One region of the Streptomyces tritici genome, then DNA from elsewhere that is predicted to be linked to it. Evidence: riboswitches for the same ligand, from Rfam matches in the RefSeq annotation. Region 1 holds a riboswitch; each other region holds the start of a gene.
What was found. A riboswitch is a leader RNA that binds a small molecule or an ion and turns the genes downstream of it on or off. The one in region 1 is predicted to bind cobalamin.
Positions count from the first base shown of each region.

Region 2: it holds a riboswitch for cobalamin, as region 1 does, so the genes downstream of both, ACNJ93_RS06285 (cobalamin biosynthesis protein) here and ACNJ93_RS01740 (energy-coupling factor ABC transporter permease) in region 1, are expected to answer to the same signal.
Region 3: it holds a riboswitch for cobalamin, as region 1 does, so the genes downstream of both, cobN (cobaltochelatase subunit CobN) here and ACNJ93_RS01740 (energy-coupling factor ABC transporter permease) in region 1, are expected to answer to the same signal.

Region 1 covers NZ_CP183183.1:361,066-370,657, forward strand. Annotated here, with positions in the region: gene dhaK (dihydroxyacetone kinase subunit DhaK) at 1-941, shown strand, start outside; gene dhaL (dihydroxyacetone kinase subunit DhaL) at 950-1,591, shown strand; gene ACNJ93_RS01735 (PTS-dependent dihydroxyacetone kinase phosphotransferase subunit DhaM) at 1,588-2,016, shown strand; cobalamin riboswitch at 2,111-2,334, shown strand; gene ACNJ93_RS01740 (energy-coupling factor ABC transporter permease) at 2,363-3,067, shown strand; gene ACNJ93_RS01745 (energy-coupling factor ABC transporter substrate-binding protein) at 3,067-3,612, shown strand; gene cbiQ (cobalt ECF transporter T component CbiQ) at 3,619-4,368, shown strand; gene ACNJ93_RS01755 (energy-coupling factor ABC transporter ATP-binding protein) at 4,365-5,222, shown strand; gene ACNJ93_RS01760 (hypothetical protein) at 5,456-5,980, opposite strand; gene ACNJ93_RS01765 (FAD-dependent oxidoreductase) at 6,143-8,188, shown strand; gene ACNJ93_RS01770 (PadR family transcriptional regulator) at 8,209-8,742, shown strand; gene ACNJ93_RS01775 (excalibur calcium-binding protein) at 8,739-9,254, opposite strand; gene ACNJ93_RS01780 (heavy metal translocating P-type ATPase) at 9,323-9,592, opposite strand, start outside.
Region 2 covers NZ_CP183183.1:1,341,090-1,350,681, forward strand. Annotated here, with positions in the region: gene ACNJ93_RS06245 (helix-turn-helix domain-containing protein) at 1-80, opposite strand, end outside; gene ACNJ93_RS06250 (ABC-F family ATP-binding cassette domain-containing protein) at 404-2,002, opposite strand; gene ACNJ93_RS06255 (neutral zinc metallopeptidase) at 2,227-3,117, shown strand; gene ACNJ93_RS06260 (VOC family protein) at 3,210-3,608, shown strand; gene ACNJ93_RS06265 (hypothetical protein) at 3,651-4,970, opposite strand; gene ACNJ93_RS06270 (alpha/beta hydrolase) at 5,149-6,276, opposite strand; gene ACNJ93_RS06275 (inorganic phosphate transporter) at 6,607-7,872, shown strand; gene ACNJ93_RS06280 (hypothetical protein) at 7,885-8,106, shown strand; cobalamin riboswitch at 8,243-8,365, shown strand; gene ACNJ93_RS06285 (cobalamin biosynthesis protein) at 8,397-9,359, shown strand; gene ACNJ93_RS06290 (cobyric acid synthase) at 9,356-9,592, shown strand, end outside.
Region 3 covers NZ_CP183183.1:3,633,248-3,642,839, reverse strand. Annotated here, with positions in the region: gene ACNJ93_RS16900 (S8 family peptidase) at 41-1,228, opposite strand; gene ACNJ93_RS16895 (precorrin-2 C(20)-methyltransferase) at 1,480-2,979, opposite strand; gene ACNJ93_RS16890 (precorrin-8X methylmutase) at 2,976-3,629, opposite strand; gene ACNJ93_RS16885 (cobalamin biosynthesis protein CobG) at 3,626-4,867, opposite strand; cobalamin riboswitch at 4,943-5,081, shown strand; gene cobN (cobaltochelatase subunit CobN) at 5,119-8,724, shown strand; gene abc-f (ribosomal protection-like ABC-F family protein) at 8,721-9,592, opposite strand, start outside.

The sequences.
Region 1 (9,592 bases):
GGATGGCCGCCGCGCATCCGGGGTTGGCGGTGGATGTGGAGCACCGGGTGGTGATGCGGCGGGACGCGCCGGTGGAGGGGAAGGTCGCGCTGGTGTCCGGTGGGGGGTCCGGGCACGAGCCGTTGCACGGGGGGTTCGTGGGGCCGGGGATGCTGGCGGCGGCTTGTCCCGGGGAGGTGTTCACGTCACCGGTTCCGGATCAGATGGTGCGGGCCGCGGCGGCCGTGGACAGCGGGGCCGGGGTGCTGTTCGTCGTCAAGAACTACACGGGCGACGTGCTGAACTTCGAGATGGCCGCGGAGCTCGCCGAGGACGAGGGGATCCAGGTCGCCAAGGTGCTCGTGGACGACGACGTCGCCGTGACCGACAGTCTGTACACGGCCGGGCGGCGCGGGACCGGGGCGACGCTGTTCGTGGAGAAGATCGCGGGGGCGGCCGCCGAGGAGGGGCAGCCGCTGGAGCGGGTGGAGGCGATCGCCCGTCAGGTGAACGCGAGTTCCCGGAGTTTCGGGGTGGCCCTGAGTGCGTGCACGACTCCGGCGAAGGGCAGCCCGACGTTCGACCTTCCGCCGGGCGAGCTGGAGTTGGGGATCGGGATCCACGGCGAGCCGGGGCGGGAGCGGCGGGCCATGATGACCTCGCGGGAGATCGCGGACTTCGCCGTGGACGCCGTCCTGGACGATCTGCGGCCCGACGGCCCCGTGCTCGCGCTGGTCAACGGCATGGGCGCCACGCCGCTCCTGGAGCTGTACGGGTTCAACGCCGAGGTGCAGCGGGTCCTCGCCGAGCGCGGGGTTCCGGTGGCCCGGACCCTCGTCGGGAACTACGTGACGTCGCTCGACATGGCAGGCTGCTCGGTGACCTTGTGCCGGCTCGACGAGGAGCTGCTGCGGCTGTGGGACGCGCCGGTGGAGACGCCCGCCCTGCGCTGGGGTCGGTGAGGAGAGGAGTGTCCGACGTGACCGCGTTCGACGCCGAACTGGACGGCCCGTTCTTCCGGCGCTGGCTCGCCGCCGCGGCGGCCGCCGTGGACCGGGAGGCGGACCGGCTCACCGAGCTGGACTCGGCCATCGGCGACGCCGACCACGGCGCCAATCTGCGCCGCGGGTTCGCCGCCGTGACCGACGTGCTGGAGAAGGAGGAGCCCGCCGTTCCGGGGGCGGTGCTGATGCTCGCCGGGCGGCAGCTGATCTCGACCGTCGGCGGTGCGTCGGGTCCGCTGTACGGGACGCTGCTGCGGCGTACCGGGAAGGATTTCGGCGACGCGGAGACGGTCACCCGGCAGCGGCTCGCCGAGGCGCTCGCGGCCGGGGTCGCGGCGGTCGCGCAGCTCGGCGGGGCGCAGGCCGGCGACAAGACGATGCTGGACGCGCTGCTGCCGGCGGTCGACGGACTGGGCGAGTCGTTCGCGGCGGCCCGCGACGCGGCCGCGGAGGGCGCGCTCGCGACCGTGCCTCTGCAGGCCCGCAAGGGCCGGGCCAGCTATCTCGGCGAGCGCAGCATCGGGCACGAGGACCCGGGGGCGGCCTCCTCCGCGCTGCTGATCGCCGCACTGGCCGAGACGGCCGAGAAGACTCGGGGGGCCGAGTGAGTGCGGCGGGGCCGGACGGGGAGCGCCCGTACGTCGGGCTCGTGCTCGTCTCGCACAGCGCCGCCGTCGCCTCCGCCGTCGCCGAACTCGCCCGCGGGCTGACCGGCGGCGGCTCGACCGCGCCGCTCGCCGCGGCCGGCGGCACCGCGGACGGCGGGCTCGGCACCAGTTCCGCGCTGATCGCCGAGGCGGCGCGGGCCGTCGACCGGGGCGCGGGCGTGGCGCTGCTGGTCGATCTGGGCAGCGCCGTACTGACGGTGAAGGCCCTGCTCGCGGAGGGCGACGAACTGCCGGAGGGCGCGCGGCTCGTGGACGCGCCCTTCCTGGAGGGCGCCGTCGCCGCCCTCGTCACGGCGAGCGCCGGCGGCGACCTGGACGCGGTGGCCGCGGCGGCCTCGGAGGCGTACGGATACCGCAAGGAGTGACCCCTCACCATGCGCGGCCGCCCGCGCCGGGCCCGGCGGCGGCACGGCGGCACCTTGTGTGGCACACGTCCCAAACGCCTCCGCAGCCACCCGGCCGTGTTGTGATGCACCTGGTCAACGCACTAGTGTCGCAGCGCCTTGGTGTACGGGAAACCGGTGTGGAACCGGTGCGGCCCTCGCCACTGTGATCGGGAGGTCCGGCTCCATCCCTCGCGGGAAGCCACTGGACCGCCGCGGGTGACCGCTGCGGTCTGGGAAGGCGGAGTCCGGGCGGCATGACCGTCAGCCAGGAGACCGGCCAAGGTGCGTTGTCCATCCACGAGGTGCTGGAGAGGGTCTCCCAACCATGCATATAGCCGAGGGGTATCTGCCCCCCTTGCACGCCGCCGCCTGGGGTGTCGCGTCCGCCCCGTTCGTCGTCCACGGCGTCCGCGCCCTGACCCGTGAGGTCAAGGCCCACCCCGAGTCCACGCTGCTGCTCGGCGCGTCGGGTGCGTTCACCTTCGTCCTGTCCGCGCTGAAGCTTCCGTCCGTGACGGGCAGTTGCTCGCACCCGACCGGCACGGGGCTGGGCGCGATCCTGTTCCGGCCGCCGATCATGGCGGTGCTCGGCACGATCACGCTGCTGTTCCAGGCCCTGCTGCTCGCCCACGGCGGGCTCACCACCCTCGGCGCGAACGTGTTCTCCATGGCGGTCGTCGGGCCCTGGGCCGGGTACGGGGTGTACCGGCTGCTGCGGCGGTTCGACGTGCCGCTGATGGTGAGCGTGTTCTTCGGCGCGTTCCTCGCCGACCTCACGACGTACTGCGTCGCCAGCGTCCAGCTGGCGCTGGCGTTCCCGGACCCGAGCAGCGGCATCGCCGGCGCGCTCGCGAAGTTCGGCTCGATCTTCGCCGTCACGCAGGTCCCGCTGGCGGTCAGCGAGGGGCTGCTCACGGTGCTCGTGATGCGGCTGCTCATCCAGTCCAGCAAGGGCGAGCTGACGCGCCTCGGCGTGCTGCTCCAGGGCGGCGCCAAGGCCGGTACGACGACGGAGGCGGGGGCCCGGTGATGAGCCGCAACGCGAAGATCAACAGTCTGCTGCTGCTCGTGGTCGCCGCACTGGCCGTGGTGCCGCTCGCGCTCGGTCTCGGCGACCACAAGGAGGAGCCGTTCACGGGCGCGGACGGGGAGGCCGAGGCGGCGATCACGGAACTCCGACCGGACTACGAGCCCTGGTTCACCCCGCTGTACGAGCCGCCGTCCGGCGAGATCGAGTCCGCGCTGTTCTCGCTCCAGGCGGCGTTGGGCGCGGGCGTGCTCGCGTACTACTTCGGGCTCCGCAAGGGCCGCCGACAGGGCGAGGCCCGCGCGCTGGCGGCCGCGGAGGCGACTGCCGAGGCGGGCGCGTCCGGGGAGACGGGCGCTCCTCCCGCAGGCGGTGACCCCGCGGGCACGGCCGCCAAGGCGGGCGCGGCCGCGGGGGCGTCGGCCGAGGTGACGGTGCCGTCCGAGGACGCGGGCGCGTCCGGGGAGGCGGGCGCTCCTCCCGCGGCCGGCGGCCCCGCGGCCGCCGAAACGGGCGCTCGCAAGGCCGAGCCCTCCACCGGGGGCTGACGCCCCGTGCTGCCCATTGACGCGGCGGCGCACAGCAGTCGCTGGCGCCGCCGTCATCCCTGCGAGAAGGCCGTGCTCGGCTTCGGCCTGACGTTGTGCGCGGTGTCGTTGCCCCCGTGGCCCGGCGCCGTGCTGGTCGCGGCCGCGACCCTCGCCGTGCTGCTCGGACCGGCCGGAGTGCCGGGCCGGCAGCTGTGGCGGGCGTTCCGCATCCCGCTCGGCTTCTGCGTGACCGGCGCGGTGCCGCTGCTCTTCCAGGTCGGCGGGCCCACCGGCCTCGTCGCCCTGGCCCCCGACGGCCCGGTGCACGCCGGCGAGCTGCTGCTGCGCACCTCCGCCGCCTCGCTGGGCGTGCTGCTGTTCGCGTTCACCACGCCGGTCTCGGACGTGCTGCCGCGCCTCGTCAGGGCCGGGGTGCCCGCGCCGGTCGTGGACGTGGCGCTCGTGATGTACCGGATCGGCTTCCTGCTGCTCGACGCGATCACCCGCGTCCGGCAGGCGCAGGCGGCCCGCCTCGGGCTGACCACCCGGGCGGCGACCTGGCGTTCGCTGGCCGGTCTCGGCGCGACGGCGTTCGTCCGCGCCTTCGACCGGGCGCAGCGGCTGCAGACGGGCCTCGCCGGGCGCGGGTACGACGGCACGCTGCGCGTGCTGGTGCCCGAGGCGGCGGTGTCCCGGCGGTTCCTCGCGGCGACGGCCGCGCTGCTGGCCGGTCTGGTCGCCCTCACCCTCGTCCTCGAAAGGTCTCTGCCGTGACTCCACCACTCCCGGTCGTCGAGCTCGTCCGGGCGGGCTTCGCGTACGAGGACGGCCCGCCGGTCTTCGACGGGATCGACTTCGCCGTGCCCGAGGGACGCGCCATGGCGCTCCTCGGCCGCAACGGCAGCGGCAAGACGACCCTGATGCGGCTGCTCAGCGGCGGTCTGCGGTGCGCCCGGGGCGCGCTGCGGGTGGCCGGCGAGGAGGTGACGTACGACCGTAAGGGCCTGACGCGGCTGCGGACGACGGTGCAGCTGGTGCTGCAGGACCCGGACGACCAGCTGTTCGCCGCGTCGGTGGGGCAGGACGTGTCGTTCGGGCCGCTGAACCTCGGGCTGCCGGAGGACGAGGTCCGGCTGCGGGTCCGGGAGGCGCTGGAGGCGCTGGACATCGCGGCGCTGGAGGACCGGCCGACGCATCTGCTCTCGTACGGTCAGCGCAAGCGGGCCGCGATCGCCGGGGCGGTGGCGATGCGGCCACGCGTGCTGATCCTGGACGAGCCGACGGCCGGCCTCGACCCGCACGGGCAGGAACGGCTCCTGGAGGTCCTCGGCCGGCTGCGGGACGCGGGGACGACGGTGGTGATGGCGACGCACGACGTGGACCTGGCCCTGCGCTGGGCCGACGACGCGGCCGTGCTGTCGCCGGCGGGCCTGCGCACGGGCCCGGTCGAGGAGCTCCTCGCGGACGACGCCCTGCTCGACGCGGCCCGGCTCCGCCGCCCATGGGGCATGGCCGTCGCCCGCCTCCTCCGCGAACAGGGCCTCCTCACGGACAACACCCCGGGCCCCCGCACGGCCGAGGAACTCGACACCTGGTCCACTCGCCGGACCCCGAGGCCGACGGGCTGACGCGAGGGGGCAGGCGGAGGCGAGCCGGGCCGGGTGGGGCGGAGCCGGGCCGCGCGGGGCGGAGCCGGGCCGCGCGGGGCGGAGCCGGGCCGCGCGGGGCGGAGCCGGGCGGGGGCGTCGCGGGCACGTCGGCCCTCGCCCCCGCCCCAGCCGTCCACCCCCTCAGTCACCGCCTCGCCATACGCCCCCTCAGTCACCGCCCTACCCTCCCCGGACCTCCCTCCCTCCGTCCCTCAGTCGTCCGCCGCCACCAGCAGCGTCAGCCGTCGCGCCCTGCGGTCGAGGACCACGAACTCGTGGTACTCCCCGTGCACCGGCCCCCAGTCGTGGTACGCGTCCTCCCCCAGCCCCGACAGGCGGTACACCCCGTCCGCCGTCGGCCAGGTGTCCGACGAGGTCTCCCGGCGCAGGTCCGCGGCCAGCTCCTCGGGCACGGGCTCGTACTGGTCGGCCCAGTCGCGGAGCGCCCGCTCGGCGGCCTCCGCGGCGATCGGCTCGTACGCCTCGGGCGTGACCCGGCTCAGCCAGTAGGGCCCGTGCCGGATGCCGTCCGGCTCGACGCCCCCGCCCGCGTAGTCGTCGCGGAACTGCTCGTGCGCGATGAGCGCGGTGAGCAGCTCGCGGTCGGTGCGGGGCTCCGCGGGCAGCCGCAGCCGCTTGACGTCGACCCACCGGTAGGCGTGCGCGTACGCGCCTCGGAAGGGGTAGTGCCGGAAGTTGAGGAAGGCGGTGCCTTCGTGGGTGAGCGCGTACTCCATGGCCGCAGAGCCTAAGGGCCCGACCATCCGCGGCGGCAAGGGCGGCCTGCCCCCTACCGCCGAGTAGCGCACATCACCCTCCCACCCTTCTGCAACTAGTTGCAGAACCGCCCCGCGGTCCCTTAGAACTGGGAGGACGATCCCGCGCGAGGAGGCGCCCTCATGTCCGCGACCCCGGCCCAGGCCCCGGCCACCACCCCGTACCCGCATCTGCTCAGCCCGCTCGACCTCGGGTTCACCACCCTGCCCAACCGGGTGCTCATGGGCTCGATGCACGTCGGGCTCGAGGAGACCGAGAACGGCTTCGAGCGGATGGCCGCCTTCTACGCCGAGCGCGCCCGCGGCGGCGTCGGCCTGATCGTGACCGGCGGCATCGCGCCCAACGAGGCCGGCCGGCCGTGGGACGGCGGGGCGAAGCTCACCACCGACCACGAGGTTGCCGAGCACCGGCTGATCACCGACGCGGTGCACGAGGCGGGCGGCCGGATCGCGATGCAGATCCTGCACTTCGGCCGGTACGCGTACCACGAGGCCCTGGTCGCGCCCAGCGCGATCAAGGCGCCGATCAGCCCGTTCGTGCCGAACGAGCTCAGCGACGCCGAGGTGGAGCAGACCGTCGAGGACTACGCCCGCTGCGCCGAGCTGGCCAAGGCCGCCGGGTACGACGGCGTCGAGGTGATGGGCTCCGAGGGCTACCTGATCAACGAGTTCATCGCCGCCGCCACCAACCACCGCACCGACCGCTGGGGCGGCTCGTACGAGAACCGGGTGCGGTTCCCGCTGGAGATCGTCCGCCGCATCCGCGAGCGGGTGGGCGAGGACTTCATCCTGATCTACCGCCTGTCCATGCTCGACCTCGTCCCCGGCGGCTCCACCCTGGAGGAGGTCGTCGCGCTCGCCAAGGAGATCGAGGCGGCCGGCGCCACGATCATCAACACCGGCATCGGCTGGCACGAGGCCCGGATCCCGACCATCGCGACGTCCGTGCCGCGCGGCGCGTACACCTGGGTCACGAAGAAGCTGATGGGCGCGGTGTCGGTGCCGCTGGTCACCAGCAACCGCATCAACACCCCCGAGGTCGCCGAGCAGATCCTCGCCGAGGGGCGCGCCGACATGGTGTCGATGGCCCGCCCGTTCCTCGCCGACCCGGACTTCGTCGCCAAGGCCGCCGCGGACCGCGCCGAGACGATCAACACCTGCATCGGCTGCAACCAGGCGTGCCTGGACCACACCTTCAGCCTGAAGATCACCTCCTGCCTGGTGAACCCGCGCGCCTGCCACGAGACCGAACTGGTCCTCTCCCCCACCCGTCTGGCCAAGCGCGTCGCCGTCGTCGGCGCCGGTCCGGCCGGCCTCGCCTGCGCCGTCTCCGCGGCCGAACGCGGCCACACGGTCACGCTCTTCGACTCCTCCGACCGGATCGGCGGCCAGCTGAACGTCGCCAAGCAGGTCCCGGGCAAGGAGGAGTTCAACGAGACGCTGCGCTACTTCCGCGTCCAGCTGGACGCCAAGGGCGTCGAGGTCCGGCTGAACACCACCGCCACGGCCGAACTCCTCGCGGACTACGACGAGGTCGTCGTCGCCACCGGAGTCACCCCGCGCGTCCCCGAGATCGAGGGCGTCGACCACCCCAGCGTCGTCGGCTACCTGGACGTGCTGCGCGACGGCGCGCCCGTCGGCGAGCGGGTCGCGATCCTCGGCGCCGGCGGCATCGGCTTCGACGTGGCCGAGTTCCTGACGGACGGCGGCGAGGGCGCGAGCCAGGACGCCGAGACGTACTTCCGCCAGTGGGGCGTGGACACCTCGTACGAGGAGCGGGGCGGGCTGCGGGCCCCGGAGCGGCCGAAGCCGCCGCGCCAGGTGCACCTGCTGCAGCGCAAGACCAGCAAGGTCGGCGCGGGGCTGGGCAAGACGACCGGCTGGATCCACCGGACCGAGCTGAAGCACCGCGGGGTCACCATGGTCGCCGGCGCGACGTACGAGCGGATCGACGACGAGGGGCTGCACGTCACCGTCGACGGCGAGACGAGCGTGCTGCCCGTCGACACGGTCGTCCTGTGCACCGGCCAGGAGCCGCGCCGCGGCCTGTACGAGGAGCTGGTCGCCGCCGGGCGCACCGCGCACCTGATCGGCGGGGCGGACGTGGCGGCCGAACTGGACGCGAAGCGGGCCATCGACCAGGGGACGCGGCTGGCGGCCACCCTGTGATCCGAATCTAGGATGCGTGCATGTCCCTCCCGCACGCGATCCTGACCGCACTGCTCGAGAAGCCGTCCTCGGGTCTCGAACTGACGCGCCGCTTCGACAAGTCGATCGGCTACTTCTGGTCGGCCACGCACCAGCAGATCTATCGCGAGCTGGGGAAACTGGAGCAGGCGGGGCACATCCGTGCCCTGCCCTCCGAGACGCCGACGCGCGGGCAGAAGAAGGAGTACGAGGTCCTGCCCGCGGGCCGCGCCGAACTGGCGGAGTGGGTCTCCCGCACCGAGGACCCGAAGCCCATGCGCTCCGCGCTGCTGCTGCGCATGCGGGCGGCGGCGGTCGTCGGCGGCGCGGGGATGCGCGAGGAACTCGAACGCCATCTGGCCCTGCATCAGGACCAGTTGGACGAGTACCTGGAGATCGAGGACCGCGACTTCCCGCCGGAGCGCCGGAAGACCGAGCCGGACCGGCTGCGGCACCTGGTGCTCCGGGGCGGGATCGAACTGGAGCGCTTCTGGATCGCCTGGCTCACGGACGCCCTGACGGAACTGGACCGTTAGGACCGCCGCCTGCGGAGGGCGTACGCGCCGCCGGCGAGGAGGGCCGCGCCCGTGAGGCCGACGCCGAGGCCGGTCTCCAGGCCCGTGGGGCGGTACGAGCCACCCACGCCGCCCTGGGTGCCGCGGGTCGGCATCACCGTGGGGGTCACGGGAGCGGGGGTCGGGACGAGGGGCGCGGGGGTGGGGGCCACGGGCCGGGGCGCGGGGTCGATGGGCAGGGGCGCCGGGTCGATGGGCGCCGGGACCGGGTCGAGCGGCGCGGTCGTGGGGTCGACGGGCGCGGGGGTGGGACGGTGGCCGGAGGGGAGCCATTCGCAGGCGATGCCGTCGTCGGGCCCGTCGTCCTCGTCCAGGCGGTGCGGGTCGCTGCGGTTCCGGTCGAACTCCCTCTGCGCTTCCTCGCGCGTGGCGAAGTCGCGGCAGTCCAGGTCCTGGGCCTGCGCGATGCCGCCCGCGGGGACGACGGACGCGCAGGCCAGGAGTATGCCGACCGCGGCGGTACGGCGGTTCATGGTGTCTCCCAACGCTCGGGGCTGTCAGCACGACGCTACGAGCGGTGGGCGGGAGTGACCCTGTGTAGTTACGCCGAACGGTGGGCCGCCGCCTTGTGCCAGGCCGCGTCGCGAAGGAGCCGGAGGCCGTTGAGGGCGACGAGGATCGTGGAGCCCTCGTGGCCGGCCACGCCGAGCGGCAGCGGGAGGTGGCCGGCGAGGTCCCAGGTCACCAGCGCGGCGATGCAGACGCCGGCGATGACGAGGTTCTGGACGACCAGCCGGCGGGCGCGCCGCGAGAGCGCGATCACGGCGGGCACGGCGGCGAGTTCGTCGCGGACGACGACGGCGTCGGCGGT
Region 2 (9,592 bases), 980 kb from region 1:
TACTTCTTCTTCAGGTCTGCCGCGAGCTTGTCGCGCGCGGCGCCGGTCACCCGGCTGCCCTTCTTCAGAGTCTCGGCCACCCGTGCCTCCTCATGGGAAGTGCGCTCTGGACTTCTCATGATCACCCCTCCCGGACGTCCTGGCCACCCATTCGACGAGGTCTGTGGCACGAGCTTCGCGTCCAGGGAAGGGGCCGTCACGACCGGAACCTCATATTCCGGTGGTGGCCGCGCCCCCTCCCCGCCGGGCGGTGGAGGGAAGTGCCAGGTCAGGGGCGTGTGACCCAGGAGACACGGGTAGGCAGCCGGAAAGGCGGGATTCCGCTCCCCCGCGCGCACCGGTACCAGACCGTCTCACTCAGATGACGGAGCGCCGATGAGCCGAATGATCCCTACGGAGATGATCAGGCGAGGGCCACGAGGTCCGCGTAGTCCGCACCCCACAGGTCCTCGACGCCGTCCGGGAGCAGGATGATCCGCTCCGGGTTCAGCGCCTCGACCGCGCCCTCGTCGTGGGTGACGAGCACGACCGCGCCCTTGTACGTGCGCAGCGCGCCGAGGATCTCCTCGCGGCTGGCGGGGTCGAGGTTGTTCGTCGGCTCGTCGAGGAGCAGCACGTTCGCCGAGGACACGACCAGGGTGGCCAGCGCGAGCCGGGTCTTCTCCCCGCCGGAGAGCACCCCGGCCGGCTTGTCGACGTCGTCGCCGGAGAAGAGGAACGAGCCGAGCACCTTGCGCACCTCGACGAGGTCCAGGTCGGGCGCGGCGGAGCGCATGTTCTCCAGGACCGTGCGGTCCGGGTCCAGGGTCTCGTGCTCCTGGGCGTAGTAGCCGAGCTTGAGGCCGTGGCCCGGGGTGACCTGGCCCGTGTCGGGCTGCTCCACGCCGCCGAGGAGGCGGAGCAGGGTGGTCTTGCCCGCACCGTTGAGGCCGAGGATCACCACGCGCGAGCCCTTGTCGATCGCGAGGTTCACATCGGTGAAGATCTCGAGGGAGCCGTAGGACTTGGACAGGCCCTCGGCCGACAGCGGGGTCTTGCCGCAGGGCGCGGGCTCCGGGAAGCGGAGCTTGGCGACCTTGTCGGAGACGCGGACCGCCTCCAGGCCGGACAGCAGGCGCTCGGCGCGCTTGGCCATGTTCTGCGCGGCGACGGTCTTGGTGGCCTTGGCGCGCATCTTGTCGGCCTGCGAGTTGAGCGCGGCGGCCTTCTTCTCGGCGTTCTGCCGCTCGCGCCTGCGGCGCTTCTCGTCGGCCTCGCGCTGCTGCTGGTAGAGCTTCCAGCCCATGTTGTAGACGTCGATGACGGAGCGGTTGGCGTCCAGGTAGAAGACCTTGTTGACGACCGTCTCGACCAGGTCGACGTCGTGGGAGATGACCACGAAGCCGCCGCGGTAGGTCTTCAGGTAGTCGCGCAGCCAGACGATCGAGTCCGCGTCGAGGTGGTTGGTCGGCTCGTCGAGGAGCAGGGTGTCGGCGTCCGAGAAGAGGATCCGGGCCAGCTCGATCCGGCGGCGCTGACCGCCGGAGAGGGTGTGCAGCGGCTGGCCGAGGACCCGGTCGGGCAGGCCGAGCGCGGCGGCGATGGTGGCGGCCTCGGCCTCGGCGGCGTACCCGCCCTTGGTGAGGAACTCGGTCTCCTGGCGCTCGTACTGCTTGAGGGCCTTCTCGCGGGTGGCGCCGGAGCCGCTGGCGATGCGCTCCTCGTTCTGCCGCATCTTGCGGATCAGCACGTCGAGGCCGCGGGCGGACAGGACGCGGTCGCGGGCCAGCACGTCGAGGTCGCCGGTGCGCGGGTCCTGCGGCAGATAGCCGACCTCGCCGGAGCGGGTGATGGTGCCGCCGGCGGGCTGGCCCTCGCCGGCGAGGCACTTGGTGAGGGTGGTCTTGCCGGCTCCGTTGCGGCCGACCAGGCCGATGCGGTCGCCCTTGGCGATGCGGAAGGACGCGGACTCGATGAGGACGCGGGCGCCGGCGCGCAGCTCGATGCCGGTGGCGGTGATCACGGACAGACTCCAGGGCGGGATGGACGGCGGAAGGACGGGCGCTTCGGGCTTCGACGCCGTCTAATCGTGCGCGGGGAGAATGGCCATGCGGCCAGTCTAACGGGCGCATGCAACCGGTTTTCCGTCGCGCGGTCGGCAAAAGAGGCGGGACCCGCGGAGCCGACCGATACTCGGCGCAGGGCGGCGGCCCCCTGCCGCGGCAGCGACGCGGAGGGTGGTGCCCCGTGCAGTTCGACGACGACGCCAGGCTGGACACCTCGGAGGTGCAGGACGTCCGGGGCAGCCGCATCCCCGGCGGACGGGCCACGGTCGGCGGCGGCATCGTCGGCATCATCGCGCTGATCCTCGGGCTGTTCCTGGGCGTCGGCCCGGAGCAGCTGGGCCTGTCGTCGGACGGCGAGGACCCGGTGGCGACCTCGTCGTCAGCGGCGCAGCTGGCGCAGGAGTGCCGGACCGGCGCGGACGCGAACACCCGGGAGGACTGCCGGATCGTCGCGGTGGTCAACAGCCTGCAGGACTACTGGCGGGCCGAGTACGCGCGGCGGGGCGGCCGGTACGGGGACGCGCGCACGGTCGTGTTCACGGAGCGGGTCGGCACGGCCTGCGGGGCGGCGAGCTCGGCGGTCGGGCCGTTCTACTGCCCCGGCGACCGGAAGGTCTATCTGGACCTCGGCTTCTTCGAGGAGCTGCGCACCAAGTTCGGTTCGAGCGGCGGCCCGTTCGCGCAGGCGTACGTGGTGGCGCACGAGTACGGGCACCACGTGCAGAACCTGATGGGGACGCTGGCCCGGGCGCAGGACGGGCGGACCGGCGCGGATTCCGGCGCCGTGCGGACGGAGCTGCAGGCGGACTGCTATGCGGGCGTCTGGGCGCGGCACGCGACGTCGACGCCGGACGACCGGACCGGGCGGCCGCTGCTGACCCGGCTGACGGAGGCCGACATCCGGGACGGCCTGGACGCGGCGGCCGCGGTGGGCGACGACCGGATCCAGGAGCGGTTCCAGGGGCGGGTGACGCCGGAGAACTGGACGCACGGCTCGGCGGCGCAGCGGCAGCAGTGGTTCGCCACGGGCTACCGGACGGGCGACATGGCGCGGTGCGACACCTTCCGGTGAGCCGGGTTCACCCGGCCGGGCCGGTGTCCGCCGCGTTGTCGGTGGCGGCTGCCAGACTGAGATCCAGGTCACATCGAGAGGAAGTGATCGGGATGGCCCAAGCCCCCGACATCTGTCCGACCCTGCGCTACCAGGACGCCAAGGCCGCGATCGCCCTGCTGACGGAGGCGTTCGGCTTCACCGCGCAGGCCGTGTACGAGAGCGAGGACGGGCGGGTGCTGCACGCCGAGCTGACGTACGGGAACGGCATGGTGATGCTCGGCAGCGCCGGTACCGGCGGCACCTTCGACGAGCTGATGGCGAACGGCGGGCCGGCCGGCGTCTACGTCCATGTGACGGACGTCGACGACCATCACGCCAGAGCCGTGGCGCACGGCGTGGAGATCGTGATGCCGCCGACCGACCAGGAGTACGGCTCGCGGGACTACATGGCCCGGGACGCCGAGGGCAACGTCTGGAGCTTCGGGACGTACTCCCCCGGCGCCGCGTAGGGCCTGTCCGGCGGTTCGGACAGGCCCTCGTCCGGCCGGGGCTCAGGCCCCGCCGGTGTGCACCTGGAAGGCGGCGCGGCGGACCGCCTTGGCCAGGGCCGGGTCGGGGTGCGCGGCGGCCAGGGCGACGAGGACCTGGACGGTGCGCGGATGGCCGACGGCGCGGACCTCGTCGAGCAGGGCGGGGACGGTGCCCTGGACGGCGGAGTCGAGGTGGCGGACCAACAGGGCGCTCTCGCCGTGGTCGGCGACGGCGGCGGCGGTGTCCACCCAGAGCCAGGTGGCCTCCTCGCGGGTGAGCACCTCCTGGGCGTCGTCGGGGTCGGCGCCCTCGAACTCGGCGAGCCAGAGCAGGGCGTACGGGCGGAGCGAGGGCTCCTCGACGGCGGCGCGGACCTCCGCCTCGGCGGGCGCTCCGACGACGCGGAGCGCCTCGAAGGCCAGTCCGCGCAGCAGGGCGTCGTCGCCGCGGGCGACGGTGAGCAGTTCGGTGACGGCGCTGCCGAGGGTGCGGGCGGCGAGCCAGGCCCGGTACTCGGCCCGGGCCGGTCCGGGGCTGAGCCGGGCGCAGCCGCGCAGCATGGCCTCGGCGGACTGCTCGATGTTGCCCGCCGGGCTCTGCGCGGCGACGCAGATCTGCTCCAGCTTGACCCAGACCGCCCAGTTGCCGAGCGGGGTGAGCGTGGCCTGCCCGGGGCCCAGGGTGAGCGCGCCGACGGCGGCCAGGCCCTCCAGGGCCCAGTCGAGCAGCGGGGCGAGCGCCTCGGCGGTGGGCGCGCCGGAGGGGGCGGGGTCCGCGTCGGCGCCGGCCGTGGCGGGGGCGTCCGCGGCGGCGTCGGGGGCCGGGACCTCGCAGCGTTCCTCGCGCAGTTCCTCGACGCGCTGCCGGAGCAGGTCGAGCAGGGCGGGGACGAGCACGGGGCCGGCGGACAGCTGCAGCAGGGAGAGCAGCTGCGGCACGGCCTCGACGACCTCGGCGACATCGCCGGGGGCGACGTCCTCGGGCACGGGGTGGACCAGCGACCAGGCGTCGAACAGGGCGACCCAGCCGCGCAGCACGGCCGAGTCGTCGCGGTCCCAGGCCCGCAGCCGCCAGCCGGGGCGGGCGGTGTCGCCGTGCAGTTCGACGAGTCCGGCGAGCCGGGCGCGGTCCCAGCCGGCCCGGATCTGCTCGGGCGTCAGGTCGAGGGCGGCGGCGGCCCGTTCCTGGGCGGGGAGGACTTCGGGGGCCCGGGTCTCGGAGGCCCAGCGGGCGATCCGGACGGCGTCGCCGAGGACGGCCCGCGCCTGGCGGGCCAGTTCCTGGCGGGGCGGCGTGCCCTCGGGGGGCCGCGGCGCCGGCCGGGTCCGCCGGGTCGTCACGGCCCTGCGGGCCGTGGCGAGCGCCCGCGGGCGGACGAGTCGGAGTCTGGAGTTGCGCGCCAATTCCTCATCAGGCTTTCGAGACGTCACGGGGGCAGTCTTCCCGCTGACGGCCCGAAAGCCCAATCGGAATCCCCCGGGCCCGGCCGCGCGCCGCCCGGGACCGGCTGTGGGGGCCCTAGAGGAGGGGCACGAGGAAGCGGCGCAGGGACTCCTCGTACCGGTTCGGATCGGCGTTCCACATGGCCGCGTGCGGGGCGTGCGGGACGGTCCGCAGGGTGACCAGGTCGGGGCGCAGGGCGGCGAGCTCGCGGGACGGCTCCCAGGGGGCGAGGGTGTCGTCGGGGCCGTGGAAGAGGAGCGTGGGCACGCGCAGCGCCTGCGGGTCGGCGGACTCCTGGAGGGTGTCGCCGTACAGCCCGGTCCGGCTGCGCGCGGCGCGGACGGCGAGCGACAGCAGCGGGGCGGGGGTGCCGCGGGCCGAGGCGAGGGCGCGCAGGGTGGCGTCCTGGTCGAGGACCGGGGAGTCGAGGACGAGTCCGGCGATGCGGTCGCGCAGTCCGGAGCCGACGGCGGCGTGCAGGGCCATGGTGGCGCCGGTGGACCAGCCGTACAGGACGACCTTCTGGGCGCCGCGCCGGACGGCGTGCCGGATCGCGGCGTCGACGTCGCGCCACTCGGCGTCGCCGAGCCGCCCGAGGCCGTCGGGCGGGGGCGGGGCGCCGGGGTCGCCGCGGTAGGCGGGCAGGAGGACGGGGATCTGGCGGCGGTGCAGGAAGGGCACCAGGTTCAGCGGGTGCTGCCGGGTGGTGCCGAGGCCGTGCAGGGTGATCACCCAGGTGCGGCGGGGGCCGGGCACGTACCAGGCGGGCAGGCTGCCGAGCTCGCCGGGGATCTCGATGTCGTCGTAGTCGAGGCCGAGGGCGCTGAGCGGGGTGCCGGTGTGCAGCTGGGGGGTGAGCCGGACCCGGGCGCCGGTCCGCAGGGTGCCGAGTTCGACGCGTTCGAGCCGGCGTACGACGGTGTCGGCGCTGTGCGGGACGTGGTCGAGGACGGGGCCGACGACGGCGTGGATCTCGGGGGCCTCGATGCCGTAGGTGCCGGGGCGCAGGGCGGCGAGGCTGCGGGTGAGGGTGATCCGGCCGGGGCCGGTGGCGTGGACGGTGAGCTTGGGGTCGCCGGGCAGGGCCCGGCCGGGCGGCAGGTTGAGGGCCGCGTCACTGGCGTACCGGCCGGCCGCGTAGAGGGCCGCGCCGACACCGATCAGGGTGGTGACGGCCGCTGCCGTCGCTGTAGCCGGGCGCACCGTTCCAGTGTCGGCAGGGGCGGCTCCGGCTGCCAGCGGACGCGGGGCCGGCGGGTGACGGGGATCTCACCGGGCGGGGGCCGCGGGGGCCCTGCGCGACCGGAGGACGAGAGCGGCGGAACCGGTACATGCCGCCCACTCCCCCGCCACGGCGGGCATTACCGGCGGTCACAGCTCCCTCGTTCGAGGGACCGGGACGTACGCCCGAACGAGAAGCGGAACCGCTGCCACCCGGTTGGGGACACCCCTCCGCCCGACCCAGTTCATCTTCCGTTCACCCAGGTTGCCTACGTTCGAGCAGCCACTGACGTCAAACGATTGCCTGGGTAAATGGAACACATCTCGCTGCTGCTCGCCATTGTGGTCGTGACAGCCCTGGTGTTCGATTTCACGAACGGTTTCCACGACACCGCCAACGCGATGGCCACGACCATCTCGACCGGTGCGCTCAAGCCGAAGACGGCGGTGGCCATGTCCGCCGTGCTGAACCTCGTCGGCGCCTTCCTCTCCGTCGAGGTCGCCAACACGATCTCCAAGGGGCTCGTGAACGAGGAGGGCATCCAGCCCGAAGTCATCCTGGCCGCCCTGGTCGGCGCCATCCTCTGGAACCTGGTGACCTGGCTGGTCGGACTGCCGTCCAGCTCGTCCCACGCCCTGATGGGCGGCCTGATCGGCGCCACCGTCGCCTCGATCGGCTTCAGCGGCGTCCACGGCGACGTCGTCGTCACGAAGGTCCTCATCCCGGCCGTCGCGGCCCCGCTGGTCGCCGGCATCGCCGCGATGCTCGCCGCCCGCCTGACGTACCGCCTGGACCGGAACGCGGACAAGAAGACGACCGAGAAGGGCTACCGGGCCGGCCAGATCGCCTCCGCCGGTCTCGTCTCCCTCGCCCACGGCACCAACGACGCGCAGAAGACCATGGGCATCATCACCCTCGCCCTGGTCGCCGGCGGCGTCCTCGCCCCCGGTTCCAACCCGCCGGTCTGGGTCATCGTCTCCGCCGGCCTGGCGATCGCGCTCGGCACCTACCTCGGCGGCTGGCGCATCATCCGCACCATGGGCAAGGGCCTGACCGACCTCCAGCCGCAGCAGGGCTTCGCCGCCCAGACCAGCGCGGCCACGGTCATCCTGGCCTCCTCCAACCTGGGCTTCTCCCTCTCCACCACGCACTCCTGCTCCGGCGCCGTCATGGGCGCGGGCCTGGGCCGCAAGGGCGGTGTCGTCCGCTGGTCGACCGCCACCCGGATGTTCGTCGCGTGGGGTCTGACCCTCCCGGCCGCGGGTCTCGTCGGCGCCGGCGCCGAGTACGTCGCCCGGCAGGGCGACTGGGGCGTCTACACCGTCACGGCCTTCCTGATCGCCTCCTGCCTCGCGATCTGGATCATCTCCCGCCGCCAGGTCGTCGACCACACCAACGTCAACGACGTCGACGGCGACGCCGAGCCCGCGGGTGTCGTCACCACGGCCATCGCCGCCGTCACCCCGCCGCCGGCCGGCTCCGTCGCCGCCGTCGCGGACGAGGACCTGAAGACCACCATCCCCGCGCCGGCCTCCACGGACCCGACCGCTCCGCCGGCCTCGGCCGCCGCGCTGTAAGGAACGAACCACATGAAGATCGACTGGGCAGCTCTCGGCTCCGTCTTCGGAGTCAGCCTCGTGGCGACCGTCGCCCTCGTGGCCCTGTTCACCCTCGGCATCGTCGGCCTCTCCAAGCAGGAGCAGGCGGCGGCGCGGGGCGGCTCCGCCGTCCTCGCCCGGACCGGCGCGTACGCCTGCTTCGCGCTGTGCGCGGCGGCCGTCGCGTACGGCATCTATCTGATCGTCGCCTAAGCGGCGCCGAACCTTCCGGCCGGGCGGGCCGCACCTTCGGGTGCGGCCCGCCCGGCCGTCGTGTTTGTGGTGCTTCGCACAGTGACCCGTCGCAGGTCAAGGGTGAGTTGACGGCCGTTCGCGGGGCGTGGTGGACTCACGGGGCCATTACGGCGGCAACGAAGAGGAAGCCCGGTGCGAATCCGGCGCGGTCCCGCCACTGTGACCGGGGTGCGAACCCCGGGAGCCAGGAACTCTCGCCGCCGGTCACGTCGAGCCAGGGCGCGGACCCTGAGTGAGGACCTTGCGCCATGCCTGGCCGCAGTACAGCCACCGCTGTCTTCGCGTACGGCGCCACCGCCGGTCTGGTGGCCGATCTCGCCCTGGGCGATCCCCGCCGGGGCCATCCCGTCGCGGCCTTCGGGCGCGCCGCCGGGGCGGTCGAACGGCTGCTGTGGCGCGACCACCGCGGCTGGGGCGCCCTGCACACCGCCGTCTGCGCGGGCGGCGCGGCCGCCGTGGGCGCGCTGGCGGCCCGTGCCGTCCGGGGCCGGAACGCCGCCGGGGTCGCCCTGACCGCCGCGTCCGTCTGGGCCGTCGTCGGCGGCACCACCCTGGGCCGGGAGGCCAACGCCATCGGCGGGGCGCTCGCCGTCGGCGACCTGGAGGTCGCCCGGGAGCGGCTGCCGCATCTGTGCGGACGCGACCCGCAGTCCCTGGACGGTCCGGCGATGGCCCGCGCGGTCGTGGAGTCGGTCGCCGAGAACACCTCCGACGCGGTGGTGGGCGCGCTGGTCTGGGGAGCGGCGGCGGGGGTGCCCGGGCTGCTGGGCTTCCGCGCGGTGAACACCCTGGACGCGATGGTCGGCCACAGGTCGCCGCGCTACCGCCGCTTCGGCTGGGCCTCGGCCCGGCTCGACGACCTGGCCGGCTGGCCCGGCGCCCGGCTGACCGCGGCGCTGGCGGTGGCGGCCGGCGGCGACCCGCGCGGCGCGGTACGGGCCTGGCGGGCGGACGCGGCGAAGCATCCGAGCCCCAACGCGGGCCCGGTGGAGGCCGCGTTCGCGGGGGCGCTGGGCGTACGGCTCGGGGGCACGCTCTCGTACGGCGGCCGGGTCGAGCACCGGCCGGTGCTGAACGGAACGGGGCGGCCCGTCGAGGTCGCCGACATCGCACGCGCCGTCGCCCTGTCGCGCCGGGTGACGGCGCTGACGCTGGGGGTCTGCGTGGGCGGCCGGATGATCGTGAACGCGCTGAAGCGGAGGGGTGCATGAGGGGCGGGGGGCTGCTGGTCGCCGGGACCACGTCCGACGCGGGCAAGAGCGTCGTCACGGCCGGGATCTGCCGCTGGCTGGTCCGCAAGGGCCTGAAGGTGGCGCCGTTCAAGGGACAGAACATGTCCCTCAACTCCTTCGTCACGCGCGAGGGCGCGGAGATCGGCCGGGCGCAGGCCATGCAGGCCCAGGCGGCCCGGGTGGAGCCGAGCGCGCTGATGAACCCGGTGCTG
Region 3 (9,592 bases), 3.3 Mb from region 1:
CGGCCTTCGTCGTACGCGGCGCTCCACGCGCCTCGCGCGGTTACAGGGTCGAGGTCTGCAGCAGCAGGTTCGGGGAGCCCTTCGAGACGCTCAGGACGTCCGGCACCGCGTGCCCGACGACCCAGTCCTGGACCTCGGCCGCGCTCGCCGAGGGGTTGGCCTGCTTGTACAGGGCCGCGACGCCCGCCACGTGCGGCGCCGCCATGGAGGTGCCGTTCAGCGCCTCGCTGCCGCCGCCGAGGCGGGCCGAGACGATCTGCGCGCCGGGGGCGTAGATGCCCAGGCAGGGGCCGAAGTTGGAGAAGTCCGTCTCCAGGTCACGGTGGTCGGTGGCCCCGACGGTCAGGACGCGCTCGGCGCTCGCCGGCGAGACCTCGCAGGCGTCGACGGAGCTGTTGCCCGCGGCGATCACGGGCAGGATGCCCTTGGCCGCCACGGCGTCGGCCGCGTCGTTGACGGCCTGGCTGCGGCCGCCGCCGAGGGAGGCGTTGAGGACGCCGACGACGCCCTCGTCGGCCTGCCGGCCGACGTAGTCGAAGCCCGCGATGATGCCCGACCACGAGCCGCTGCCCTCGCAGTTCAGCACGCGGACGCTGACCAGGTCGGCGGAGCGGGCCACGCCGAAGGTGTCGCCTCCGACGGTGCCCGCCACGTGGGTGCCGTGCCCGTTGCAGTCGGCGCCCTCGCGGCCGTCGCCGATCGCGTCGTAGCCGAAGTAGGTGCGGCCGTCGTACTCCGTGTGGTCGTAGTCGATGCCGGTGTCCAGGACGAAGACGCTGACGCCGCGGCCGTCCGATGCGGCGTCGAAGCGGTTGTCGAGCGGCAGGTACGGCTGGTCGATGCGGTCGAGCCCCCAGCTCGCCGCGTCGGCCTTCTTGGTCCGCGGGGCCACGGGCGCGACCGAGACCGTCGCGTCCTCCTCGACGGCCGCGACGCCCGGGGTCCGGCGCACGGCGTCCACCTGGGCGGGCGTCAGCCTCGCGGCGAAGCCGTTGAGCACGGAGGCGTACTGGTACAGCGGCTTCACGCCCGGCAGCCGGCCCGCGAAGGCGGTCGCGTCCTGGCCGCGCTCGAGGGTGACGATGTACTGCCCCGGGATCGCGTTCGCCGAGGTGCGCAGCGGGGCGGGGCTGGGGGCGCCGCTCTCGCCGGCCGAGGACGGCGCGGCGGCGAGCAACGGGAGGGCGACCAGAAGGGCTGCGGACGTGGCCAGCGCAGGCAGGCGCATGGGGGAGTGCTCCGTTCGGGAGAGAACCGCGCGCCCCGGCCGGTTCCGGGGCGCGTATCACAGCGCTGCCAAGCAAGCACGGCACGGACGCGCGAAAACGTTCACTCGCGGCGCGACATCACGACTCCCGGGACGAGAACCCGGATGCCGCGCCCGCCCGAGTGAGCCACTCCCCCACCCGGCCGACGCCCCCCGCACACGACGAGGCCGCCGCTCCCGGGTGGGTGCGGCGGCCTCGGCCGGGGCTCCGCTCAGCCGTAGCGGCGGGGCGTCCAGGTGAGGGTGCGGCCGTCGGGGCGTTCCACCGCTCGGGTCTGGGAGGAGCCGATGAGGAGGAGGGTGCGCATGTCGACCTCGGAGGGTTCCAGGGTCTTCAGGGTGACCACGCGGACCGACTCCTCCGGGCCGCCGACGTCGCGGGCGACGACGACCGGGGTGTCGGGGGAGCGCAGTTCCAGGAGCAGGTCGCGGGCCGCGGCGACCTGGTGGGTGCGGGACTTGGAGCCCGGGTTGTACAGGGCGAGGACGAGGTCCGCGCGCGCGGCGGCGCGCAGGCGCGCGGCGATGACGTCCCACGGCTTGAGCCGGTCGGAGAGGGAGATCGTCGCGTAGTCGTGGCCGAGCGGCGCGCCCGCCGCCGCGGCCGCCGCGTTCGCGGCCGTCACGCCCGGCACCACGCGCACCGGCACGTCCGCGTACGCGGGCTCCGCGGCGACCTCCAGGACCGCCGTGGCCATGGCGAACACGCCCGGGTCGCCGCCGGAGACCACCGCGACGCGGCGGCCCCGCCGGGCCAGGTCGAGCGCGAACTCGGCGCGCTCCGACTCGACCTTGTTGTCCGAGCCGTGCCGCCGCTGACCGGGCCGCAGCACCGGCACCCGGTCCAGGTAGGTGGTGTAGCCGACCAGGTCGTCCGCGTTCTGCAGCACGCCCCGGGACTCCGGGGTCAGCCAGCGCGCCCCGGCCGGGCCGGTGCCGACGACCACGACCTCGCCGGGCGTCTCCCGGGACTCCGGGACCTCCGCGTCGATCCGGGACGGCAGCACGGCCACCGAGAAGTACGGCACCGACTCCGGGTCCACGTCCGCGAGCCGCCCGGTCCGCTCGCCCGCCATCGTGGCGCGCTCCACGTACCGCGCGTCCTCCAGCCGGCCCGCCCGCTCCAGGGCCCGCTTCACGGCGGGGAAGGTCCGGCCGAGCTTCATCACGACCGCGGAGTCCGTACCCGCCAGACGGGCCGTCAGCTCCTCCTCCGGCAGCGTGCCGGGGACGATCGTCAGCACCTCCTCGGCCTCGCACAGCGGCTCGCCGAGCCGGGCGGCCGCCGCGCTGACGGAGGTGACGCCGGGGATGACCTCGGTGTCGTAGCGGTGCGCGAGCCGCTTGTGCATGTGCTGGTACGAGCCGTAGAACAGCGGGTCGCCCTCGGCGAGCACGGCGACCGTGCGGCCCGCGTCGAGGTGGGCGGCGAGCCGCGCCGACGCCTCCTCGTAGAAGTCGTTCAACGCCCCCCGGTAGCCGCCGGGATGGTCGGTGGTCTCCACGGTGAGCGGGTACATCAGCCGCTCCTCGACGTGGTCCTCGCGGATGTGCTCGGCCGCGATCGACCGGGCGATGGACCGGCCGTGCCGGGCGGAGTGGTACGCGATCACGTCGGCGGCCGCGATGGCCTTCACCGCGGCCACGGTCATCAGGTTCGGGTCGCCGGGGCCGAGGCCGACGCCGTACAGCTTGCCGCGCTGCTCGCTCATGCCTGGATCTCCGCTTCGTGCGCGAGGGCGTTGAGCGCCGCCGCCGTCATGGCGCTGCCGCCACGCCGGCCCCGTACGACCAGGTACTCCAGCCCGAGTCCGTTCGCCGCGAGGGCGTCCTTCGACTCGGCGGCGCCGATGAAGCCGACCGGGATGCCGAGCACGGCGGCGGGCCGGCCGGCGCCCTTCGCGATCATCTCCAGGAGGTGGAACAGCGCGGTGGGCGCGTTGCCTATGGCGACGACCGAGCCTTCGAGCCGGTCGCGGAGCACCTCGAACGCGGCGGCGCTGCGGGTGGTCCCCAGCTGCGCGGCCAGCTCCGGCACCGACGGGTCCGACAGGGCGCAGAGCACCTCGTTGTCGGCGGGCAGCCGCCTGCGGGTGACGCCGCTGGCGACCATCTGCGCGTCGCACAGGATCGGCGCGCCGGCCTGCAGCGCCGTCCGGGCGGCGGTGACGACGCCGGGCGAGTACGCGAGATCGCGGACGAGGTCCGTCATGCCGCAGGCGTGGATCATCCGTACCGCGACCTGGCTCACGTCGGCGGGCAGACCCGCGAGATCCGCCTCGGCGCGGATCGTGGCAAAGGACTGGCGGTAGATCTCCGCCCCGTCCTTCTCGTAGTCGAACATCCTGTTGCTCTCGCTCATCTCGTCGTACGGGCCGTGGCGACGGCTTCGGGCAGGGAGGTACGGGGGACGGGAACGCCGTTCACCAGGTAGTCGTCCTCGCCGGTGGCGACGACGTCGGCCCAGGTGCCCTGGGGGTGCCCGCAGCGGCGCTCGCAGCCGGAGAAGTACACGGGGAGCAGCCCGGCCGTGCCGGCGCTCGCGCGGGCGGTGCGCAGCGCGTCGGCCCGGACGTCCGCCAGCGACTTGGCGCAGCCCGGGCGGCCGGTGCACGCGCCGACCCCCACCCAGGGCGAGTCGGGGCTCGTGATCAGGCCGTACGCGGCCAGCGTGGGCAGCCGCTCGGCGCCCGCGCCGGTCACGACCACCCCGCGCCAGGGCGTGAACCGCACGGGACCGGTGGCCGCGAGCGCCCGCAGCTGCGCGGAGGTGAGCCGCCCGAGCGGCGCGAGCACGTACAGCCCGCGCTCGCCGAGCTCCCCGAGCGCGGGCGGCGCGCCCTGCGGCAGCGGCGGCGGGACGGGGACGGGCTCGGCGGCCACGTCCGCGCGGGCGAGCGCGGCGGCGAGGTCGGGCGCCCCGCCGTCGGGCAGCTCACGGACGCGCCAGGCGCCGCTGTCGCGCGCCGCGCGCAGGAACGCGTCCGCGGCGGCGAGGGCCGCGCGCGGCGCGTCGGCGGCGGCGACGCGGTACGCCGCACCGCCGACGTACAGCAGGGCGCCGCCCCCGGGCTCTGCGATCAAGGTCACATCGCCGCCGAGGCCCGCCACGTCGCCGCGGCCGTCGTCCAGGACGAACAGGAAACGGCCCGAAAGGGACGTCGTCCACTCCTGTGCGCACAGCAGCGCGTCCAGCTCCCGCGCCCACAACTGCACGTCGGCGTGGCCGAGTCCGTCCAGGCCGGCGGCCGGGGAGGCGACGATGTTGCGGATCCGTTCGTGCGCCGCCGACGGCAGCAGGCCGGCCCCCGCCAGCAGCTCCGCCAGCTCCGCCCCGCAGCCCTCGCCGAGGCCCCGCAGCTCCGCGTTGCCGCGCGAGGTGACGGACACCTGCCCGTCGCCGAGCCGGAGCGCCGCGTCGGCCAGGACCTCCGCCTGACGCTCCGTCAACACACCTGCGGGCAGGCGCAGTCGGGCGAGACGCCCGTCGTCGGCGGGGTGCAGGCGCAGCGCCCCCGGGCAGGCGTCGCCTCGGTCCCGTACGAGCGGTTCGCCCGGCTCGGGCGAGGTGGGTGGGGTGGGCGGCATGGCGGCGAGCATACCCACGGGAAACCGGCCTTCCACGAGGTGTGATCCGGTCGACTCCCCGGCCCCGCCCGGCCCGGCGCGGCCAGGATCTACTATGCAGACGGCATGGGGTCGAAGGACCCCGGGGAGGAAGCCCGGTGAGATTCCGGCGCGGTCCCGCCACTGTGAGCCGGCCCCGGCGACGGGGACGGTGAGTCAGGAACTCCTTGCCGTCCACACGACCACCCGGGGCGCGGACAACCCCGAGGAAGGCCTGCGCTCGCATGCGAATTCTGTTGCTGTCGCACTCCGACACCGACCTGCTCAGCGCCCGCGCGGCCGGCGGTCCGGTCGCGTACCGGTACGCCAACCCCTCCCGGCTCCCCCTGGACGACCTGCCCGGTCTGCTCGACGGCGCCGACCTGGTCGTCGTCCGGCTCCTCGGCGGCATCCGCGCCTGGCAGGAGGGCCTCGACGTTCTCCTCGCCGCGCAGAAGCCGGTCGTCGTGCTCACCGGCGAACAGGCCCCCGACGCCCAGCTCATGGCCACCTCCACCGTGCCGATCGGCGTGGCCACCGAGGCGCACGCCTACCTGGCGCACGGCGGCCCGGCCAACCTGGAGCAGCTGGCCCGCTTCCTGTCCGACACCGTGCTGCTCACCGGCCACGGCTTCGAGGCCCCGGCCGCCGCCCCCACCTGGGGCCCGCTGGAGCGCACCCCGCGCCACGAGACCGGCCCCACCATCGCCGTGCTCTACTACCGCGCCCACCACATGAGCGGGAACACCGCCTTCGTCGACGCCCTGTGCGCGGCGATCGAGGACGCCGGCGCGCAGGCCCTGCCGCTGTACGTGGCGTCCCTGCGCGCCCCCGAGCCGGAGCTGCTCGACCGGCTGAGGACCGCGGACGCGATCGTGACCACCGTCCTCGCCGCCGGCGGCACCAAGCCCGCCGAGGCGCAGGCCGGCGGCGACGAGGAGTCCTGGGACGCGGGCGCGCTGGCCGCGCTCGACGTGCCCGTGCTGCAGGCGCTGTGCCTGACCGGCTCGCGCGCCGCCTGGGAGGAGAACGACGAGGGCCTGTCGCCGCTGGACGCGGCCAGCCAGGTCGCCGTCCCCGAGTTCGACGGCCGCCTGATCACCGTCCCGTTCTCCTTCAAGGAGATCGACGAGGACGGCCTGCCCGCGTACGTCGCCGACGCCGAGCGCGCCGCCCGCGTCGCCGGCATCGCCGTTCGCCACGCCCGCCTGCGGCACATCCCGAACGCCGAGAAGAAGCTGGCGCTCGTCCTGTCCGCGTACCCGACCAAGCACTCCCGCATCGGCAACGCGGTCGGCCTGGACACCCCCGCCTCCGCGGTGGCGCTGCTCGACCGCCTGATCGCCGAGGGCTACGACTTCGGCCCCAGGGCCGAGATCCCCGGCCTGGTCTCCGGCGACGGCGACGAGCTGATCTACGCGCTGATCGAGGCCGGCGGCCACGACCAGGACTGGCTCACCGAGGAACAGCTCGCGCGGAACCCGGTCCGCATCCCGGCCGCCGACTACAAGCGCTGGTACGCGCAGCTGCCCGAGGAGCTGCGCGCCGAGGTCGAGGAGCACTGGGGCCCGCCGCCCGGCGAGATGTTCCTCGACCGCTCGCGCAACCCCGAGGGCGACATCGTCCTCGCCGCCCTGCGCCGCGGGAACCTGCTGATCCTCATCCAGCCGCCGCGCGGCTTCGGCGAGAACCCGATCGCGATCTACCACGACCCCGATCTGCCGCCCTCGCACCACTACCTGGCCGCCTACCGCTGGATCGCCGCCCGCGCCGAGGACGGCGGCTTCGGCGCCGACGCGATGGTGCACCTCGGCAAGCACGGCAACCTCGAATGGCTGCCCGGAAAGAACGCCGGCCTGTCCGCGGCCTGCGGCCCGGACGCGGCGCTCGGCGACCTCCCGCTCGTCTACCCGTTCCTGGTCAACGACCCGGGCGAGGGCACCCAGGCCAAGCGGCGCGTCCACGCCACGCTCGTCGACCACCTCGTGCCGCCGATGGCCCGCGCCGACAGCTACGGCGACATCGCCCGCCTGGAGCAGCTGCTCGACGAGTACGCGCAGATCAGCAGCATGGACCCGGCGAAGCTGCCGGCGATCCGGGCGCAGATCTGGACGCTGATCCAGGCCGCGAAGCTCGACCACGACCTCGGCATGGAGGAGCGGCCCGACGACGACGGCTTCGACGACTTCCTGCTGCACGTCGACGGCTGGCTGTGCGAGGTCAAGGACGCCCAGATCCGCGACGGCCTGCACGTCCTCGGCGGCGCGCCGGCCGGCGAGGCCCGGGTCAACCTGGTCCTCTCCATCCTGCGGGCCCGTCAGATCTGGGGCGGCACGCAGGCGCTGCCCGGACTGCGCGAGGCCCTCGGCCTGGACGAGTCCGCCGCCACCCGCACCACCGCCGACGAGGCCGAGGCGCGGGCCCGCGAGCTGGTCGAGGCCATGGAATACGCCGACTGGTCCGTGGACGCCATCCCCGACGCGTACGGCCCCGAGGTCGCGGCGGTCCTCCGCTTCGCCTGCGAGCAGGTCGTGCCGCGGCTGGCCGCGACGACGGACGAGCTCGACCACGCCGTGCACGCCCTCAACGGCGGCTTCGTGCCGGCCGGCCCCTCCGGCTCGCCGCTGCGCGGTCTGGTCAACGTGCTGCCGACGGGCCGGAACTTCTACTCCGTCGACCCCAAGGCCGTGCCCTCGCGGCTCGCCTGGGAGACCGGCCAGGCGCTGGCCGACTCGCTCCTGGAGCGGTACCGCACCGACAACGGCGAGTGGCCGACCTCGGTGGGCCTGTCGCTGTGGGGCACGAGCGCGATGCGCACCGCCGGCGACGACGTCGCCGAGGCCCTGGCGCTGCTCGGCGTCCGCCCCGTGTGGGACGAGGCGTCGCGCCGGGTGAAGGGCCTGGAGGCCGTGCCGCTCGCCGAGCTGGGCCGGCCCCGGATCGACGTGACCCTGCGCATCTCCGGCTTCTTCCGGGACGCGTTCCCGCACGTCATCGGGCTGCTCGACGACGCGGTCCGGCTGGTGGCCGGGCTCGACGAGCCCGCCGAGCAGAACCACGTCCGGGCGCACGCCCAGGCCGACCTGGCCGCGCACGGCGACGAACGCCGCGCCACCACGCGCATCTTCGGCTCCCGGCCGGGCACGTACGGCGCGGGCCTGCTCCAGCTGATCGACTCCCGCGACTGGCGCACCGACGCCGACCTCGCCGAGGTGTACACGGTGTGGGGCGGCTACGCGTACGGCCGCGGCCTCGACGGCCGCCCGGCGCGCGAGGAGATGGAGACCGCGTACAAGCGGATCGCGGTGGCCGCGAAGAACACCGACACCCGCGAGCACGACATCGCCGACTCCGACGACTACTTCCAGTACCACGGCGGCATGGTGGCGACCGTGCGCGCGCTGCGGGGCACCGCCCCGGAGGCGTACATCGGCGACTCGACCCGGCCGGAGACCGTGCGCACCCGCACGCTGGTCGAGGAGACCAGCCGGGTCTTCCGCGCCCGCGTCGTCAACCCGCGCTGGATCGAGGCGATGCGCCGGCACGGCTACAAGGGCGCGTTCGAGCTGGCGGCGACGGTCGACTACCTCTTCGGCTACGACGCCACGACCGGGGTGGTCGCCGACTGGATGTACGACAAGCTCACGCAGGAGTACGTCCTCGACCCGGAGAACCAGGCCTTCCTGAAGGAGGCCAACCCGTGGGCGCTGCACGGCATCGCCGAGCGTCTCCTGGAGGCCGAGTCCCGGGGCATGTGGGAGAAGCCGGACGCCGAGACCCTGGCCGCCCTCCGCCAGGTGTTCCTGGAGACGGAGGGCGACCTCGAAGGGGCTGCGGACTCCGACGACTAGCGGGTGTACGCGCCCGCCGGGGCCGTCAGTTCCAGACGGCGGCCCCGGAAGCCCGCGCGGATCCTCCGGTCGTGGGTGACGATCACCAGCGTGCCGGCGTAGGGCGCGACGGCCGCCTCCAGTTCCTCCACCAGGCCGGGCGCCAGGTGGTTGGTCGGCTCGTCGAGCAGCAGCAGGTCGAGCGGGCGGGTCACCAGCCGGGCCAGCTCCAGCTTGCGGCGCTGCCCGGTGGACAGCTCCCGCACCGGCGTGGCCAGGTCGGCGGCGGCGAACAGCCCGAGCCGCAGCAGCTCCTCCGCCCGCTCCGCGCCGTACGCGACGGCGAGCGGGCGCGGGTCGTCCGGCGGGGCGGTGTCCTGCCGGAGCAGGCCGACGCGTTCGGGGGGCGGCGCGGTCACCGTGCCGTCGTCCGGGGCGAGTTCGCCGGCGAGGACCTTGAGCAGGGTGCTCTTGCCGGCGCCGTTCGCCCCGGTGACGAGCAGCCGCTCCCCCGGCTCCAGCCGCAACTCGTCCAGCGCGAGCCGGCCCCCGACCCGCAGGCCGGTCGCGGCGACGGCCGCGCCCGTGCCGGCGACGCGGGCCGTGAACCGCAGCGGCTCGGGCGGCGCCGGGACCGGGTGCCCGGCGAGCCGGCGCTGCCGCTCCCGGGCCGCGCGGATGCGGCTCATCGCACCGTGCGCCCGTGACCGGGCCCGGAAGGCGCCCGCGCCGCTGAAGGACGCCGGGGCCTTGCGGGGGATGGCGGTGAAGCGGTCGATGTTCGTGTCGGCGAGCGCGGAGTACCGGGCGTGGCGCGCCTTCCACTCCTCGTACTCCCGCTCCCAGCGGGCCCGGGCCGCGGCGCGGCCGGCGAGGTAGCCGGCGTATC